4 regions of the Nonomuraea fastidiosa genome follow, and region 1 is predicted to be linked to each of the others. Evidence: riboswitches for the same ligand, from Rfam matches in the RefSeq annotation. Region 1 holds a riboswitch; each other region holds the start of a gene.

Region 1 (4,190 bases):
TCAGGTCGCGTTCCGGCTCCGACGAGCGGCGGCCCTGGGGGCTGGTGCCGCGCCCGCGGTTCTCCGGCAAGACCGTTTTGGCGATCATCGCCGGTTTGCTTGTGGTGCTGTTGATCGCCGGCATCGGGATGTACTTCTGGATCGACTCGCGGTTGACGGGCATCGAGGGGGTGCTGGACGACTACGAGGGACGGCCCGCCGACACGCCGGGCACCAACTGGCTGCTCGTCGGGTCCGACAGCCGCAAGGGCCTGACCGCCGCCCAGCGCAAGAAGCTGGCGACCGGGCGGGCCGCGGGGCAGCGTACGGACTCGATGATGCTGCTGCACATCCCCGAGACCGACGACCCGCCCACGCTGGTCAGCCTGCCGCGCGACTCCGCCGTCACCATCCCCGGCAGGGGGCGCGACAAGCTCAACGCGGCCTACGCCTTCGGCGGGCCCAAGCTGCTGGTGCGCACCATCGAGAACGCCACCGGCGTGCACATCGACAACTACATGGAGATCGGTTTCGCCGGGTTCGTCGACATCGTCGACGCCGTCGGCGGGGTCGAGATCAACGTACGGGCCGCCGTCAACGACCCCAAGGCCGGGCTCAAGCTGAAGAAGGGCGTGCAGACGCTCAACGGCGCGCAGGCGCTCGGCTACGTGCGCACCCGCAAGGGCGGCGCGCTACCCGACTACGAGCGCACCAAGCGGCAGCGGCAGTTCCTCAGCGCGGTCGTGAAGAAGGCCGCGAGCCCCGGGGTGCTGTTCAACCCGTTCACCGCGATCCCGCTGGCGGCCAGCGCCACCGACGCGGTCGAGGTCGACACGGGCACGGGCGCGTTCGACATGCTCTCGCTCGGGCTGGCCATGGGCGACAGCCCGGTGACCACGGTGGTGCCGTTCGGGGGCAACGAGACCGTGCCCAGCGGCGCGGCGGTGAAGTGGGACCGGCCCAAGGCGCTGGCGTTGTTCAACGCGATCAAGGAAGACCGGCCGGTGCCGAAGGACGTCGTCGACTCCAACTGACCACCTCGCTCAGGTCCGGGACCCCGGGCACCCCCGTCCGGGCTTCGGGGCTGAGGGCGCCGCGCTCAGGTCCCGGACTCAGGGCGCCGCCCTCAACCGCCGAAGCCCGGGGTGCCGTGCTCAGGTTCCGGGGCCGGAGGGCCGTGTGGTCTCTTCGGTTTTCCGCGCGTGCCGGGGCAGCCGTACGGCGTCAAGGTCCCCACCACGTGGACCGACGGTTTTCCGCGCGTGCCGGGGACAGCCCCGGGCGGGACGTACGCTGGGGGCATGCCCGAACTTCCCGAGGTGGAGTCCCTCACTCACTTTCTGCGCGAGCGGGCGGTGGGCCGCGCGATCGCGGGGGTCGATGTGGTGGCCATCCAGGCGCTGAAGACGTTCGATCCGCCGGTCACCGCGCTCAACGGGCTGACCGTGACCGGCGTGGCCAGGCACGGCAAGTTCCTCGACCTCGACTGCGACGGGCTGCACCTGGTCATCCACCTGGCGCGCGCGGGGTGGCTGCGCTGGCGCGACGACCTGTCGGGCGCGAAGCCGGTGCGGCCCGGCAAGGGGCCGCTGGCCGTACGCGTGCGGCTGGCGCCCGACGAGGAGGGCCTGGCGCCGGGGTTCGAGCTGACGGAAGCGGGGACGCAGAAGCGCCTAGCCGTCTATGTCACGAAAAATCCGGACGATGTGCCGGGCATCGCCGCCCTCGGCCCCGACCCGCTCGCCGAGTCGTTCACCGTCGAGGCGCTCAAGCGCATCATCGGCGGCAAGCGCACCCAGATCAAGGGCCTGCTGCGCGACCAGAAGGTGATCGCCGGCATCGGCAACGCCTACTCCGACGAGGTGCTGCACGCGGCGAAGATGTCGCCGTTCAAGATCGCCGCCACGCTGACCGACGCGCAGATCGCCGACCTGCACGAGGCCATCGTGACGACGCTGCGCGACGCGGTCGAGCGGGCTCGCGGCCTTGCGGCCAAGGACCTCAAGGCGGAGAAGAAGTCGGGGCTGCGGGTGCACAACCGTACGGGGCAGTCCTGCGACGTGTGCGGCGACACGATCAGGGAGGTGTCGTTCGCCGACTCCTCGCTGCAGTACTGCCCGACCTGCCAGACCGGCGGCAAACCGCTGGCCGACCGCCGCCTGTCCCGCCTGCTCAAGTAGGCGGGACAGGCGGCGGGTGCACCGCCTCGCGCAGGCCATGATGGAGTCATGACCGTTCCTGAGATCGAGGCCAGTGCCGTACCCGCAGACGCTTACCTGCTCGACGTCCGCGAGCAGGAGGAATGGCTGGCGGGCCACGCGCCGCAGGCCGTTCACATCCCGATGACGCAGATCCAGGGGCGCGTGGACGAGGTCCCCGACGACCGCACGATCTACGTCGTGTGCCGGGTGGGCGGCCGTTCCCTGCAGGTCGCGGCCTGGCTCAACCAGCTCGGGCGCGAGGCGGTCAACGTCGGCGGCGGCATGCAGTCGTGGGAGGCGGCGCGGCGGCCGATGGTCAGCGAGACGGGACAGGAGCCTTTTGTGGCATAAGTCGCCCACTATGGCGAATTAGTCGCCATTGAGGCATCATTGGGGCGCAAACTACAGATCGTCGCGGGAGCTCGGGGTCGCCGGGCTGAGAGGGCAGCACAACCATCCGCTGCCGACCGCCTGAACCTGTCCGGGTAATGCCGGCGTAGGGAGTGTGCGATGTCGCACGGCGTCGAAGAAGTGCCGCTGACCCTTGATGGAGAGGCCCCCAAGACCCTGGGCGTGCTCGATCAGGGCGCGCTCTGGGCCAATCTCGGGGTCAGCCTGCTCGGCTTCTCCGGAGCCCTGCTGCTGCTCGATCCGCTGGGCAACGCCCCGCTGACGCTGGCGGCGGCGCTGATCGCCACCGTGGTGGGCAGCCTCATCGGCACCGCCATGGTGGGCCTGTCGGCCGTCCCCGGCACGCGGACGGGCAAGCCCGCGATGGTGCTGCTGCGCGGGCTGTTCGGCGCCCGGATCTCCTACGTGCCCACGGTGCTGAACATCATCCAGATGATCGGCTGGGGCGCCTTCGAGCTCTGGGTGATCGCCAAGGGCGCGGGCGCGATCTTCCCGGCGGTTCCGTACCAGGTGTGGGTGATCGTGGCGGGCGTGCTGACGGCGGCGCTGACCATCTGGCCGCTCGGCTCGATCCGGCTGCTGCGCCGCTACGTCACGGTCGGCGTGATCGTGGCGATGATCTGGTTCACGGTGTTCTTCCTGCGCGAGGCCCCGTCGCCCGAGGGCGGGAGCTGGACGGCCTTCCCCGCCGCCGTGGACTACGTGATCGCGCTGTCGGTGTCGTGGGTGCCGATGGCGGCCGACTTCGCCCGGCACTCGCGCTCGGGCCGGGCCGCGTTCACCGGCGTGGTCGGCGGCTACACGCTGGCCCAGGTGGCCTGCTTGGGGCTGGGCGTCTACGCGGTGGCGCTGGCGGGCGCGGACGGCGTGCTGGCCGACCAGACGACGGTGTTCAACCCGTTCGTCGCGGTGCCGCTCGGCGCGCTGTTCTTCGGCATCCTCGTGCTGCGCGAGACCGACCAGTCGTTCGCCAACGTCTACTCCACCACGATGTCGCTGCAGAACCTCATGCCGCGGGTGGACCGGCGCATCCTGTCGACCGCCATCGGCGTGGTCACGATCGTGATCGCGCTGTTCGCGGACGTGAACTCCTACGGCGTGTTCCTCGGCGTGATCGGCGCCGTGTTCGTGCCGATGTTCGCGGTGCTCGCGGTCGACTACTTCGTGCTGCGCCGCGGCGAGGGCTGGAACACCGCCGAGGACGCCCCCTCGCGCTGGTCGATGCTGGTGCCGTGGGCGCTGGGCTTCGCCGCGTACTGGCTGACCACCTCGACGCCGACCTTCCCCGCGTGGGACGGCTGGTGGGCCGGTGTGCGCGACGCGCTCGGCTTCGTACGGGAGCCGTGGATGAACGGCGCGCTGGGCGGCGCCTTGGTGGCCGCCCTGATCACGCTGCTCATCGGGCTCATCCAGCGATCGCGCGCCGCTCGACGTTGAGCAGATGCTGCTTGGCCGCCGCGCCGCCCGGGTAGTCGCCGAGCTCGCCGTCCTCGCGCAGCACCCGGTGGCAGGGCACGATCACGCAGACGGGGTTGGAGGCCAGCGCGTTGCCGATCGCCCGCAGCGCGCGCGGCCTGCCGATGCTCTCCCCGATCCGCT
Region 2 (4,190 bases), 510 kb from region 1:
GCGGTGGCGGGGGCGGCGATGGCGGCTCATGCCCGTCCTGCTCGTACGGCGCCGTCCGCCGCTCGGCCTCCATCAGCAGCTCGTGCACCGACCCACCGCGACCAGGGCCGGTGCGCCCGAGCAGGATGCGCACCAGGTCCACCGCCGTCGGACGGGCGCCGAGGTCGGGGCGGCGGCACGCGTCGATCACCGCGCGCAGCTGGGGCAGCAGCCGGTCGAGGTCGGCGCCCGCGTCCGGCATCATCCCCGTCGCCGCGAACACCACCACGTCCGCCCAGTCGCCCACGTCATGCGCGGGGAACAGACAGTCCCGAGGTCCCGGCGCGAAGAGCGCCTGACCTTGCGGCGAGATGAGCACGTTCGCCGGGCTGAGCCGCAGCCCCGCGATGCCGCCGAGGTGCAGCCTGGCCAGCGTGGCGGCGGTGCCGAGGGCGAACAGGTGCAGCCGTTCGCCGGTGAGCGGGCCGGTCGTCCTGACGACGGCGGCCAGCGGCTCGCCCGTCCCCAGGTAATCGCGCGGCCGCAGAGCCAGGCCGCCGCTCCATGCCTGAAAGTCCATCGCCGTCCCCGTAGTGGCCGATCAGCGCGGGCGGCACCGCCGGTGGTCCGGCCCCGGTGCCGCAGGTCCGACAGGGGGTACGCCGGGGTCGCGGGCCGCGTTCAACCCATACCGATCGGGTCTTGACCTTGACGCGACGTCAACGTGTCCCATGAGCGGTGAAGCCGCCGGGAGGAAGGAACGCGCATGGTCAGAGCCGCGCTGCGCATCGTCGGATTCGAGCTCAAGGGCCTCGCCGCCATCGCGGCGTGGATCGTGCGGCGGCGGCACGGGGTGCCGGACGGAGCGACGACGCTCGCGTACGGCAAGGAGCAGTCGTTCATGATGGGCCTGATGGCGTTCGCCATGGCGGTCGAGACCGTGGTCGTGGACCTGCTGCTCGCCGCCCTCGACGTGCCCGGCTGGCTGCGTTACGGGGTGCTGATCGCCGACCTGTACGGCCTGCTGTACGTCCTCATGGTGGTCGCCGCCTGCGCGACCAGGCCGCACGTCGTCACCGCGGACGAGCTGCGTATCCGGTACGGCGTCTACCTTGACCTGCGGGTGCCCCGCGAGCTGGTGACGGCGGTGCGGACCGGGCGGACATACCACCAGGGCGGCATGATCACCGTCGATGAGGGCCGGTTGACCGTGGCGGTCTCCTCGCAGACGAACGTGACGGTCGAGCTGGCCGAGCCGGTCACCGTGGTACGCCCGCTTGGCCGCCGCGCCGAGGTCACCTCGGTCAGGTTCTTCGCCCATCATCCCGAAGCCGCGGCGGCCGCGCTCAGGGAGGGCGTCACCACCGGCTGAGCACTACTCCCCACCGGCTGAGCGCTACTCCCCGCGGAGGGCGTGAGCGCACCGCTTGCCCTCGCGCGTCACTCCCCGCGGCGGGCGCGAGCGCGCCGCTTGCCCTCGTGCATCGCCTGGACCCGCGCCACCGGGATCGTGTGCCCCTCCTCGACGAGGTCGGCGGGCAGCGGCTGCGGCGGCGGCATGTGCTCGGCCCATGGGTCGGCCCCGCCCAGCCGTTCGATCGCGCTGTGGACGGTGAAGTCGCCGGGACGTACGCCGTCGAGGTCGTCCCACGCCACCGGGTACGAGACGGGCACGCCGGGGCGGATGCGCGGGCTGTAGGCGGCGGCCACCGTGGCGCCGCCCGCCCGCGTGGAGTCGATGAACACCTTGCCCGCGCGGTCCTCCCTGATGAACGCGGTGGTGGCGAGCGCCGGGTCCAGCCGCTCGGCGCGGGCGGCCAGCGCGCGGGTGGCGGCGGCCAGGTCGTCCATCGCGGTGCCCGGCGCGACGGGCACGAAGACGTGCACGCCCTTGGCCCCGCTCGTCTTCACCGCCCCGGCCAGCCCGGAGTCGGCCAGCGCCTGCCTGACCAGGTGCGCGCCCCGCACCGCCAGGGCGAAGGAGTCCTCGGGCGGGTCGAGGTCGAGCACCATGTGCGTGGGATGATCGCCGGCGTACAGAGCCGGGTGGTATTCGACGGCCCGCTGGTTGGCGAACCACAGCAGCGTCCTGCGGTCGTCGCACAGCGCGTACGTGACCTGCCGCTGCGAGGAGTCCGCCCACACCCGCACCGAGCGCACCCAGTCCGGGGCGTACTTGGGCAGGTTCTTCTGCATGAACGGCTGCTGCCCCGGGCGTACCCGCATGACGGAGAGCGGGCGGCCGCGCAGCACCGGGATGATGCGGCCGGAGACGGCGTCGAGGTAGTCGACCAGGTCGCGCTTGGTTGCGCCCGCGCCGTCGAAGAGCGGCTGGTCGAGGTTCGTCAGGGAGACGCCGTCGCGCGTCTCGTCAGCGGCCACCCGTCCCACGATGCCGATACTCGAACGTGTGGTCAACGACCCGGCCTGTTAGAGTGAACGTTTGACGCGGGGTGCCCGAAATGCCGGGCTGAGATCACACCCGTCGAACCTGATCTAGTTCGCACTAGCGAAGGGACGTCATGGCCGCTGACGCCGTACCCAAAGTTCTGACCATCGCGGGCACCGATCCGAGCGGCGGCGCCGGCATCCAAGCCGACCTCAAGGCCTTCTCCGCGCTCGGCGCGTACGGCATGACGGTCATCACCGCGCTGGTGGCGCAGACGACCACGGGCGTGACCGGCATCCACGAGGTGCCCGCCGAGTTCGTGACCCAGCAGCTCGACACGCTGCTCACCGACGTGCCCGCCGACGCCGTGAAGATCGGCATGCTGGGCGACGCCGACCTGATCAAGGCGGTGGCGGCGGCGCTCGACACCTACCGCCCCAAGTACGTCGTGCTCGACCCCGTCATGGTCGCCAAGAGCGGCGACCGGCTGCTGCCCGCCGACGCGGTGAGCGAGCTGCGCCGCACGCTGCTGCCGCGCGCCGACCTCATCACCCCCAACCTGCCCGAGGCGGCCGACCTGCTGGAGGAGCCGCAGGCGAGCGGCCTGGCCGAGATGCACGAGCAGGCGGCCAGGCTGCGCGCGCTCGGCGCCCGCCAGGTGCTGCTCAAGGGCGGCCACCTCGACGGCGACACCTGCGTCGACGTGCTGGCCACCCCCGAGGGCACGATCGAGCTGTCCGCCCCGCGCGTGCACACCAAGAACACCCACGGCACGGGCTGCACGCTCTCCTCGGCGATCGCCGCGCTGCGGCCCCGGCACGACGACTGGCCGAGCGCGGTGCGAGCGGCGAAGGACTACCTCACGGAGGCGCTGCGCGCCGCCGACTCGCTGGGCGTCGGCCACGGCCACGGCCCCGTGCACCACTTCCACAACATCTGGTAACGGCCCCCGCCGGGCAGACCCCTCCGAAAGAGACGCGATGTTCTGCGATGACATCTGGCAGCGCACGTCCGACCTGATGCGCGCCATCCACGAGCACCCCTTCGTCACGGCACTCGGCGACGGCTCACTCGACCGCGACACCTTCGTCTTCTACATGGTGCAGGACGCCCGCTACCTGGAGGCGTTCGCGAAGGCGCTGGCCGCCGCCTCCGTGCGCGCCGGCGACTCCGCCGATGCGGCCTTCTGGGCGCAGAGCGCGCACACCGCGCTGGTCGCCGAGCGCGAGCTGCACTCCGGCTACATCGACGAGCTGGGCGATGCCGCCAAGGGCATCGCGACGTCGCCGACGTGCCTGGCGTACTCGTCGTTCCTGCAGGCCACGGCGCTGTCGGAGCCGTATCCGGTGATCGCGGCGGCGGTGCTGCCGTGCTTCTGGATCTACCAGGACGTCGGTACGGCGCTGCTCGCCAAGGCCGGCGACGACCCCGCGCACCCGTACGCGAAGTGGATCTCCACCTACTCCGACCCGGAGTTCGCCGCCTCCGTCGAGCGGGCCAAGGCGATCACCGACCGGCTGGCCGCCGCCGCGTCCCCGGACACCCGCGAGGCGATGGCGCAGGCGTACGGGCGGGCGGCGGCCTACGAGTGGATGTTCTGGGACAGCGCGTGGCGGCGCGAGGGCTGGCCCACCGCCGAGTGGCTGGCACCCTGACACCTAGCCTGATTTCGCCATCAGCTCCTTCTCCTCGCGGGTGGCGATGAGCCCCGACGGCGCGACGATCTTCGACTCCTCGAACGGCGCCTCCGTGGTGGGCAGCGGCTCGGGCGAGCGGATCGCGGTGATCCAGATGCGCGCGGCGTCCAGGATGACCACGATGA
Region 3 (4,190 bases), 2.8 Mb from region 1:
GGAAGGACGGGAGGCGCCCGTGCGGGGAGCGCGGGCGCCTCGGAGGTTTCAGCGGGCCGGCCCGGCGGCCAGCCGCTTGGCGAACTCGGCCGCGGCCGCCCCTGGGTCGTCGGCTTCGGTGATGGCGCGGACGACCACCACCCGGCTCACGCCGTACGACATCACCTCGTCGAGGTTGCCCAGGTCGATGCCGCCGATCCCGAACCAAGGACGCGAGGTGCCGAGCGAGGCGGCGTGCCGCAGCAGCGGCGGCCCCGGCGCGGGGCGCCCAGGCTTGGTGGGGGTCGGCCAGATCGGGCCGCAGCAGAAGTAGTCGACGCCCTCTTCCACGGCCGCGGCGGACGCCTCGGCTGCGGAGTGGGTGGACCGTCCGATGACGATGTCGTCGCCGAGTATCTCTCGCGCGACCGTCACAGGAAGGTCGTCCTGCCCCAGGTGGAGCACGTCGGGCCGGGCGGCGTAGGCGACGTCCGCCCGGTCGTTGACAGCGAGCAGTTTTCCGTGCCGGTCGCAGGCGTCGCGGAAGACTTCGAGCAGCGCGAGTTCTTCGCGCGCCTCGAGACCCTTCTCCCGCAGCTGGATGATGTCCACACCGCCCGCCAGCACGGCGTCGAGGAACTCCGCCAGATCGCCGCGGTCGCGGCGGCCGTCTGTGCAGAGGTAGAGGCGGGCCTCAGAAAGCGAGGGCTTGGGCACGCCGCTTGACCTCGGTGTGACGCCCTGCCCTGATCGCCTCGATGGGCGACCCCGGCAGCGAGTCGTCTGGGGTGAAGAGCCAGCGAAGCGCCTCGACGTCGTCGTAACCGGCGTCCTGCAGCACGGTGAGCGTGCCGGGCAGGCCCTTCATCACGTCCTTTCCGTCGAGGAACTTCGCGGGCACCTGCGGCCCGCCGCTGCCGCGGCGCACGCCGAGCAGCTTGTGGTCCTTGAGGAGTTGCTTGGCCCGGCCGATCGGAAGCTCGAGGCGCTGGGCCACTTCGGGGAGGGTGAGCCACTCGTCGACGAGCTGCTCGGTCTCCCGGTCGATCTGTGCAACAGAAAGCGTCACGAAACCACAACTACCACATGGCGTGCTTGCTCAAACAACACAATCTCGTAGGGGCACTTGTGGATCTACCAGGCGTTCCGCGTCCAGTCGATGGCCCGCTTCGATGATGCGCCGGCCCTGTACGAGATCGCGCGGCCGGTCCACGGCGAGCACCGCGGCGAGCGTGTCGCCGTCGGTGAGCCAGACGGCCGACCACTTGCCCTCGGGCTCGCCCCGGTACACGAGGCGGTCGGCCTCGGTGTGGTGTCCGGCGTACTGGAGCATGTGGCCGAACTGCTCCGACCAGAAGTACGGCACCGGGTCGTAGACCGCCTCCTCCCCCATGAGCGTCGCGGCGGCGACGTCGGGGGCGTTGAGCGCGGTGTCCCAGTGCTCGACCCTGAGGCGGGTGCCCCAGCGGCGCGACCACCACGCGGCGCAGTCGCCCACCGCGACCACGCCGGGCAGCGAGGTGCGCAGGTGCTCGTCGGTGACGACGCCGTTGTGCAGGTCGATGTCGGCGTTGGCGAGCCACTCGACGGCCGGGCGCACGCCGATGCCGGTGACGACCACGTGGGACTCGACGAACTCGCCGCCCACCAGGCGGACGCCGCCCTCCTCGACCGACTCGACCATGGTGCCGAGCCGCAGGTCGATGCCCTCGTACCAGGGGATCGTGCGGCCACCGAGCTCCGTGCCGACGGCGGCGGCGAGCGGCGTCTGCGCCGCCTCGATGACCGTGACCGCGCAGCCCGCGCGCCGGGCCGCGGTGGCGACCTCCGCGCCGATCCAGCCCGCGCCGATGACCGTGACCCGCGCTCCGGGTACGAGCATCACCCGCAGCTCGTGAGCGTCGTCGAGCGTGCGCAGGACGTGCTGCGGGCCGTCGCCTGGCAACCTGATCGGGTCGGCGCCGGTGGCGATGACCAGGCCGTCGTAGGGCAGCTCGCCCTCGGTGGTCTCCACGACGCCCGCGCGCAGCGACGTGGCCGCGACGCCCGGCCGGAAGTCGATCTGGAGCGCGTCGAGGTCGGTGTCGATGAAGCTGGTGTCGGCGTCGCCCTTCAGCACCGCCTTCGACAGCGGCGGGCGATCGTAGGGGCGATGGCGCTCCTGGCCCAGCAGCGTGATGCGGCCGTCGAAGCCGCGCCCGCGCAGGGCCTCCACCGTACGCACACCCGCGAGACCCGCTCCCACCACCACGACATGGTTCACGCTCATGACCATAACGGCGACCATAAGGGGCCGGTGCGTGCGCCCCGTACCGAGGTCGTAGGCTGTGGGCGGTAAGACGCGCGGGAGTCCGGCCGTGACCGGGCTGAGAGGAAGGCTGTGACGGGCCTTCGACCGCAAGACACCTGATCCGGATCATGCCGGCGAAGGGAGCGCATGATGGACGTGATCGTGGGCGGCGGGGTCGTCGGGCTGTCCGTGGCCTGGCGGCTCGCGTGCGAGGGACGGCCGGTCACCGTGGTCGATCCCGCGCCCGCCACCGGGGCCTCCCACGCGGCCGCCGGGATGCTGGCGCCGGTGAGCGAGGTCACCTACACCGAGGCGCCGCTGCTGCGGCTGGGCATGGCGGCGCTGAGCCGCTGGCCCGCCTTCGCCGCCGAGCTGGCCGAGGACGCCGGACTCCCCGCCGGCGAGGTCTCCGCCGCCGGTGCCTTGGCCCGCGGCCCCCGTTCGGGGCTTGGCGCGGGCGGGCTGGATCTGCGGGCCGAGGGGACGCTGGACGTCGCGTTCGGCTCCGACGACATGGCGATGCTGGACGAGCTGGCCGCGTTCATGGAGAAGCTGGACCTGCCGGTCGAACGGCTGACCGGGCGCGAGTGCCGCCGCCTGGAGCCGATGCTGGCCCCCTCCGTGCGCGGCGGGCTGCTCGCGCCCGGCGACGCCTGGGTGAACCCGCGGCGGGTGACGGCGGCGCTGCTGACCGCCCTGGAGCGACGCGGCGTTCCGCTGGTGCGGGCGCGCGTCAGCGAGCTGGTCCGTACGAACGGCGCCGTCACGGGCGTACGCCTGTCGAAGCCCACCGGCGCACCGGCGACCGGCCTGCGTCTCGGGGCTCACCACGTCGGCGGACCACCTGCCGCGCCGTACCCCGCCGATGCCGGCGAACGGGCCGCCGGTGACGGTGCCGAGCGGGCCTTTGACGTCGCCGGGGCCGGTGAGGCGGACGGTGCGTGGGCGGACGGGGACGTGCTGGCGGCCGACCGGGTGGTGCTGGCGGCCGGGGCGTGGAGCGGTGAGCTGGCCGACGTGCCGGTGCGTCCGGTCAAGGGCCAGATCATGCGCCTGCGCTCGCCGCAGCCGCTGCTCACCCACTGCGTACGCGGCACCGTCCACGGCTCGCCGGTCTACCTCGTCCCCCGGGGCGACGGCGAGCTGGTGGTGGGGGCCACGCAGGAGGAGCTGGGCTTCGACACGACGGTGACCGCGGGCGGCCTGTACGAGCTGCTGCGCGACGCCAGGGAGCTGGTGCCCGGCGTCACCGAGATGGAGGTCGCCGACGTGGTGGCGGGCCTGCGGCCGGGCACCCCCGACAACCTTCCGGTGATCGGCCCGGCGAGGACCCCGGGGCTGACGTACGCGACCGGGCACCACCGCGGCGGGGTGCTGATGGCCCCGCTGACGGCGGCCATCCTGATGGGCGAGGAGAGCGAGCTGGCGACCCTGTGCTCGCCAGGGAGGTTTCAGGAAATTTCATGATTGTCACCATTAACGGGTCTGAGCGCGAGGTGGCCGACGGCACCACCGTGGCGGAGGCCGTACGGACGCTGACGACGGCCACCACCGGCGTGGCCGTGGCCGTGAACGACGAGGTGGTCACCCGCAGCGCCTGGGAGACGACGGCGCTCAGCGACCGTGACCGCGTGGAGGTGCTGACGGCGGTGCAAGGTGGATGAGCTGATCATCGCCGGTGAGAAGTTCTCCTCCCGGCTCATCATGGGCACCGGTGGCGCGCCCTCGCTGGAGGTGCTGGACCAGGCGCTGGCCGCGTCCGGCACCGAGCTGACCACGGTGGCGATGCGCCGGCTCGACCCGTCGGCGCGCGGCTCCGTGCTGGACGTGCTGCGCAAGCGCGACATCAAGGTGCTGCCCAACACGGCGGGGTGCTTCACGGCGGGCGACGCCGTGCTGACGGCCCGGCTGGCCAGAGAGG
Region 4 (4,190 bases), 1.3 Mb from region 1:
GGCGGCACCCCGCTGCCGGGCTCGCTCCTCACCGTGCCATCGAATGGGCCGGATATCCCGCGAACTTTGTCCAGACCTGCGGTTTTGGACAGGCTCTGGACAATTGGACAATGTGTCACTCCACGTAGATCGTGCCTCCGAGGCGGCGGAACTCGGCCGCCTTCGCCGCGTAACCGGCCTGCCTGATGTCGTGGCTGATCCGCATCGAGCAGAACTTCGGCCCGCACATCGAGCAGAAGTGCGCGGTCTTGGCGGGGGCGGCGGGCAGCGTCTCGTCGTGGAACGAGCGGGCCGTGTCGGGGTCGAGCGACAGGTCGAACTGGTCCTCCCAGCGGAACTCGAAGCGCGCGTCCGACAGCGCGTCGTCCCACTCCTGCGCCTTCGGATGGCCCTTGGCCAGGTCGGCGGCATGGGCGGCGATCTTATACGTGATGACGCCGGTCTTCACGTCGTCCTTGTCCGGCAGGCCGAGGTGCTCCTTGGGGGTGACGTAACAGAGCATGGCCGTGCCGTACCAGCCGATCATGGCGGCGCCGATGCCCGAGGTGATGTGGTCGTAGCCGGGCGCGATGTCGGTGACGAGCGGGCCGAGCGTGTAGAACGGCGCGTCGTCGCACAGCTCGCGCTGGAGGTCGACGTTCTCCTTGATCTTGTGCATGGGCACGTGGCCCGGGCCCTCGATCATCACCTGGACGTCGTGCTCGCGCGCGATCTTGGTCAGCTCGCCCAGCGTGCGCAGTTCGGCGAACTGGGCCTCGTCGTTGGCGTCGGCGATCGAGCCGGGCCGCAGGCCGTCGCCGAGCGAGAACGACACGTCGTAGCGGGCCAGGATCTCGCACATCTCGGCGAAGTTCTCGTACAGGAAGCTCTCGCGGTGGTGCGCCAGGCACCAGGCGGCCATGATCGAGCCCCCGCGCGAGACGATGCCGGTCTTGCGGCCCACGGTGAGCGGCACGTGCGCGAGCCGCACGCCCGCGTGCACGGTCACGTAGTCCACGCCCTGCTCGCACTGCTCGATCAGGGTGTCGCGGAAGACCTCCCACGACAGCTCCTCAGGGCGGCCCTTGACCTTCTCCAGCGCCTGGTAGATCGGCACGGTGCCGACCGGGACCGGGGAGTTGCGCAGGATCCACTCGCGGGTCTCGTGGATGTCCGCGCCGGTGGACAGGTCCATGATCGTGTCGGCGCCCCAGCGGGTGGCCCACGTCATCTTCTCCACCTCCTCCTCGATGGAGGAGGTGACCGCCGAGTTGCCGATGTTGGCGTTGATCTTCACGAGGAAGTTACGCCCGATGATCATGGGTTCGGACTCGGGGTGGTTGACGTTCGCGGGGATGATGGCCCGGCCCGCGGCCACCTCCTCGCGGACGAACTCCGGCGAGACGCCCTCGCGTACCGCCACGAACTCCATCTCCTTGGTCACCAGGCCCCGGCGGGCGCAGGCGACCTGGGTGACCGGATGGCCGGCCGCCCGCCGCTCCTCGATCCACTCCGCCCGGCGGCGCGGCAGGCCCCGGCGCAAATCGGGCTCGTAGGAGGGGTCGGTGTACGGGCCCGAGGTGTCGTACAGGGTGACCGTCTTGTCGTTCGACAGGCGCACCTGGCGCATCGGGACCCGGAGTTCACCGCAGTAGATCTTGGAAAAGCGCGCGTCGCTCATCGCGCAAACTCCCTTCGCCGGCATTACCCGGAGCAGGTTCTGGCGGTCGGCGGCTCGCAGCCGTCCTCTCAGCCCGGTCTCCACCGGGCTCCCGCGTTCGGACGGCGCTGATCGTACCCACCCCCGCCAAGGTCCCAAACCCACCCGAAAAGGTTTGGGGGCACTTCTCAGCGGTACGGACCCCATCAGGGGAAACATGATGAGAATCGCCGCTGTCGCAGGACTACTCGTCGTGATGGCCGCATCCGGCGCCACCGCCGCCGCCGGGGACGGCATGCAACAGCACGAGGTCAGCCAGGAGCAGTACGACATCCTGATGGCCCAGTGCCGCTACTCCGATACCGGCAAGGCCAAGTGCCGCGCGAACGTCAGAGAGCTTTACCGCGTCGGCCGTACCGACCCCACCCTCGACTGCCGCACCTACGCCGGCGTGACCGTCTGCGGCACGCTCAAGCTCAGCGCCGCCGAGCGGGCCTGCGTCCGCGACTCCGAAGCCAAGGGGCTGTCGTTCCGGCGCGCCGAGGTGGAATGCTACGTCCAGTCCTGAGGAGCCGAGCGTGATCATCGTTGGTGTGGACGGCTCCCGCCCCGGCCTTGAGGCGGCCGGCTGGGCCGCCACCGAGGCCGCGCTGCGCCAGGTGCCGCTGACCGTCGCCCACGTCGTGCCCGCGTGGGTGTGTGAGGAGGGCACCTCCGTCCGGTACGCCGAGGTCGCGCGGTGGATGCGCGAGAACGCGCAGTCCGTGCTGACCTCCGCCAAGGACCGCGCGCTGCGCGAGCGGCCCCAGGTCCGCGTGGAGACCGTCCTGCTCCCCGGCGATCCCCGCGCGGCGCTGGTCAAGGCGTCCGCCGAAGCCGAGCTGCTGGTCGTCGGCAGCCGCGGCCTCGGCGGCGTGCGCGGGCTGCTCGTGGGCTCCGTCGCGTACGGGGTCGTCGCGCACGCCGAGACGAACGTCGTCCTCATCCGCGACCGCGCCGCCACGCCCGGCGAGGTGGTGGTGGGCACCGACCTGTCCGCCCGCGCGGGCAAGGCGCTGGAGTTCGCCTTCGCCGAGGCCGAGCTGCGCGGGGCGCGGCTGCGGGTCGTGCAGGCGTGGGCCTGGCCCCAGCCGGGCGGCTTCGAACCCGCCGACGACGACAGCGAACAGGGTCACCTGCTGGCGTTGCAGAGCGCGCTCGTCCCGTTGCGCGCCGAACATCCCGGCGTGGAGGTGACCGCCGAGGTGGTGCACGGGCATCCTGTCGAGGTGCTGAAGGAGGCGGCGGCCGGCGCCGAGCTGCTGGTGGTGGGCTCGCGCGGGCGGGGGCAGCTCGCGGGCATGCTGCTCGGGTCGATCAGCCAGGCCATGCTGCACCATGCGCCCTGCCCGCTCGCGGTGGTCCGCGCCCCCGACACGGCGTCGCAGCCCGGAGCACCGGTCTGACGCCTTACCCCGCGCGGCCCCCGCCCCGAGCGGGCCCGGCCCGCGCACGCAAACGTGAAAGTTACATGCGTCTCCCCAGGTCGCCCCGGGTGAGCCGATCATTCCCTTTTCCGCACCCATAGGCGAAATTTACGATCTGCGCGCAGGTTGACGACGGGAGAGCGGACCATGCGCAAGATCGGTGCCGTGCTGGCCGGGATGGTGGCCGTGATCGCGGCCGTGCTGTTCGCGACGACGCCGGCCGACGCCGCGGCCGTACGGATCATGCCGCTCGGCGACTCGATCACCGGCTCCCCCGGCTGCTGGCGCGCCCTGCTGTGGAACCGGCTGCTGAGCACCGGCCACACCAACATCGACTTCGTCGGCACGCTGCCGCCGCAGGGCTGCGGGGTCGAGCACGACGGCGACAACGAGGGACACGGCGGCTACCTCGCCACCAACGTGGCGAACCAGAACCTGCTGCCCGGCTGGCTCTCGGCCACGCGCCCCGACATCGTGCTCATGCACTTCGGCACCAACGACGTGTGGAGCAACATCCCGCCCGCGACGATCATCAGCGCGTTCACCACGCTGGTGAACCAGATGCGGGCGAGCAACCCCAACATGCGGATCCTCGTCGCCAAGATCATTCCGATGAACCCGGCCACCTGCCCCGACTGCGCCCAGCGCGCCGTGGCGCTCAACGACGCCATCCCCGCCTGGGCCGCCGCGACGACCACCGACCAGTCGCCGATCACCGTGGTCGACCAGTGGACGGGCTTCGACACCGCCACCGACACCTACGACGGGGTGCACCCGAACGCCGCCGGCGACCAGAAGATGGCCGACAAGTGGTATCCGGCCCTGGTCGAGGCGCTGTCCGGCACCCCGACCCCCACCGACACGCCCACCGTGCCCGACGGTGACTGCACGGCCACGTACAAGACGACAGGTCAGTGGCAGGGCGGCTTCCAGGGCGAGGTCACCGTCACCAACACCGGCGCCGAGCCGATGACCGGCTGGACGGTGACCTGGACGTACGCCGATGGCCAGCACCTCACCCAGCTCTGGGGCGGCACGCTGAGCGCGGACGGCTCGTCGGTGACCGTGCGGAACGCGGCGTGGAA

The links. A riboswitch is a leader RNA that binds a small molecule or an ion and turns the genes downstream of it on or off. The one in region 1 is predicted to bind thiamine pyrophosphate.
Region 2: another riboswitch for thiamine pyrophosphate. It lies ahead of thiD (bifunctional hydroxymethylpyrimidine kinase/phosphomethylpyrimidine kinase); the one in region 1 lies ahead of ACFMQL_RS14310 (cytosine permease).
Region 3: another riboswitch for thiamine pyrophosphate. It lies ahead of ACFMQL_RS27470 (FAD-dependent oxidoreductase); the one in region 1 lies ahead of ACFMQL_RS14310 (cytosine permease).
Region 4: another riboswitch for thiamine pyrophosphate. It lies ahead of thiC (phosphomethylpyrimidine synthase ThiC); the one in region 1 lies ahead of ACFMQL_RS14310 (cytosine permease).

Annotation. Positions count from the first base shown of each region.
Region 1 is NZ_CP170570.1:3,128,408-3,132,597, forward strand. Features, by position in the region: gene ACFMQL_RS14295 (LCP family protein) at 1-1,013, shown strand, start outside; gene ACFMQL_RS14300 (DNA-formamidopyrimidine glycosylase family protein) at 1,281-2,159, shown strand; gene ACFMQL_RS14305 (rhodanese-like domain-containing protein) at 2,208-2,531, shown strand; TPP riboswitch at 2,585-2,701, shown strand; gene ACFMQL_RS14310 (cytosine permease) at 2,691-4,028, shown strand; gene ACFMQL_RS14315 (methylated-DNA--[protein]-cysteine S-methyltransferase) at 3,997-4,190, opposite strand, start outside.
Region 2 is NZ_CP170570.1:3,638,948-3,643,137, reverse strand. Features, by position in the region: gene ACFMQL_RS16780 (hypothetical protein) at 1-559, opposite strand, end outside; gene ACFMQL_RS16775 (hypothetical protein) at 746-1,351, shown strand; gene ACFMQL_RS16770 (DNA polymerase domain-containing protein) at 1,420-2,361, opposite strand; TPP riboswitch at 2,419-2,514, shown strand; gene thiD (bifunctional hydroxymethylpyrimidine kinase/phosphomethylpyrimidine kinase) at 2,502-3,311, shown strand; gene tenA (thiaminase II) at 3,349-4,023, shown strand; gene ACFMQL_RS16755 (carbon starvation CstA family protein) at 4,027-4,190, opposite strand, start outside.
Region 3 is NZ_CP170570.1:5,949,683-5,953,872, reverse strand. Features, by position in the region: gene thiE (thiamine phosphate synthase) at 49-696, opposite strand; gene ACFMQL_RS27480 (Rv2175c family DNA-binding protein) at 674-1,048, opposite strand; gene ACFMQL_RS27475 (NAD(P)/FAD-dependent oxidoreductase) at 1,079-2,248, opposite strand; TPP riboswitch at 2,313-2,429, shown strand; gene ACFMQL_RS27470 (FAD-dependent oxidoreductase) at 2,417-3,736, shown strand; gene thiS (sulfur carrier protein ThiS) at 3,733-3,933, shown strand; gene ACFMQL_RS27460 (thiazole synthase) at 3,926-4,190, shown strand, end outside.
Region 4 is NZ_CP170570.1:4,453,563-4,457,752, reverse strand. Features, by position in the region: gene thiC (phosphomethylpyrimidine synthase ThiC) at 116-1,660, opposite strand; TPP riboswitch at 1,653-1,765, opposite strand; gene ACFMQL_RS20785 (hypothetical protein) at 1,857-2,207, shown strand; gene ACFMQL_RS20780 (universal stress protein) at 2,218-3,084, shown strand; gene ACFMQL_RS20775 (cellulose binding domain-containing protein) at 3,253-4,190, shown strand, end outside.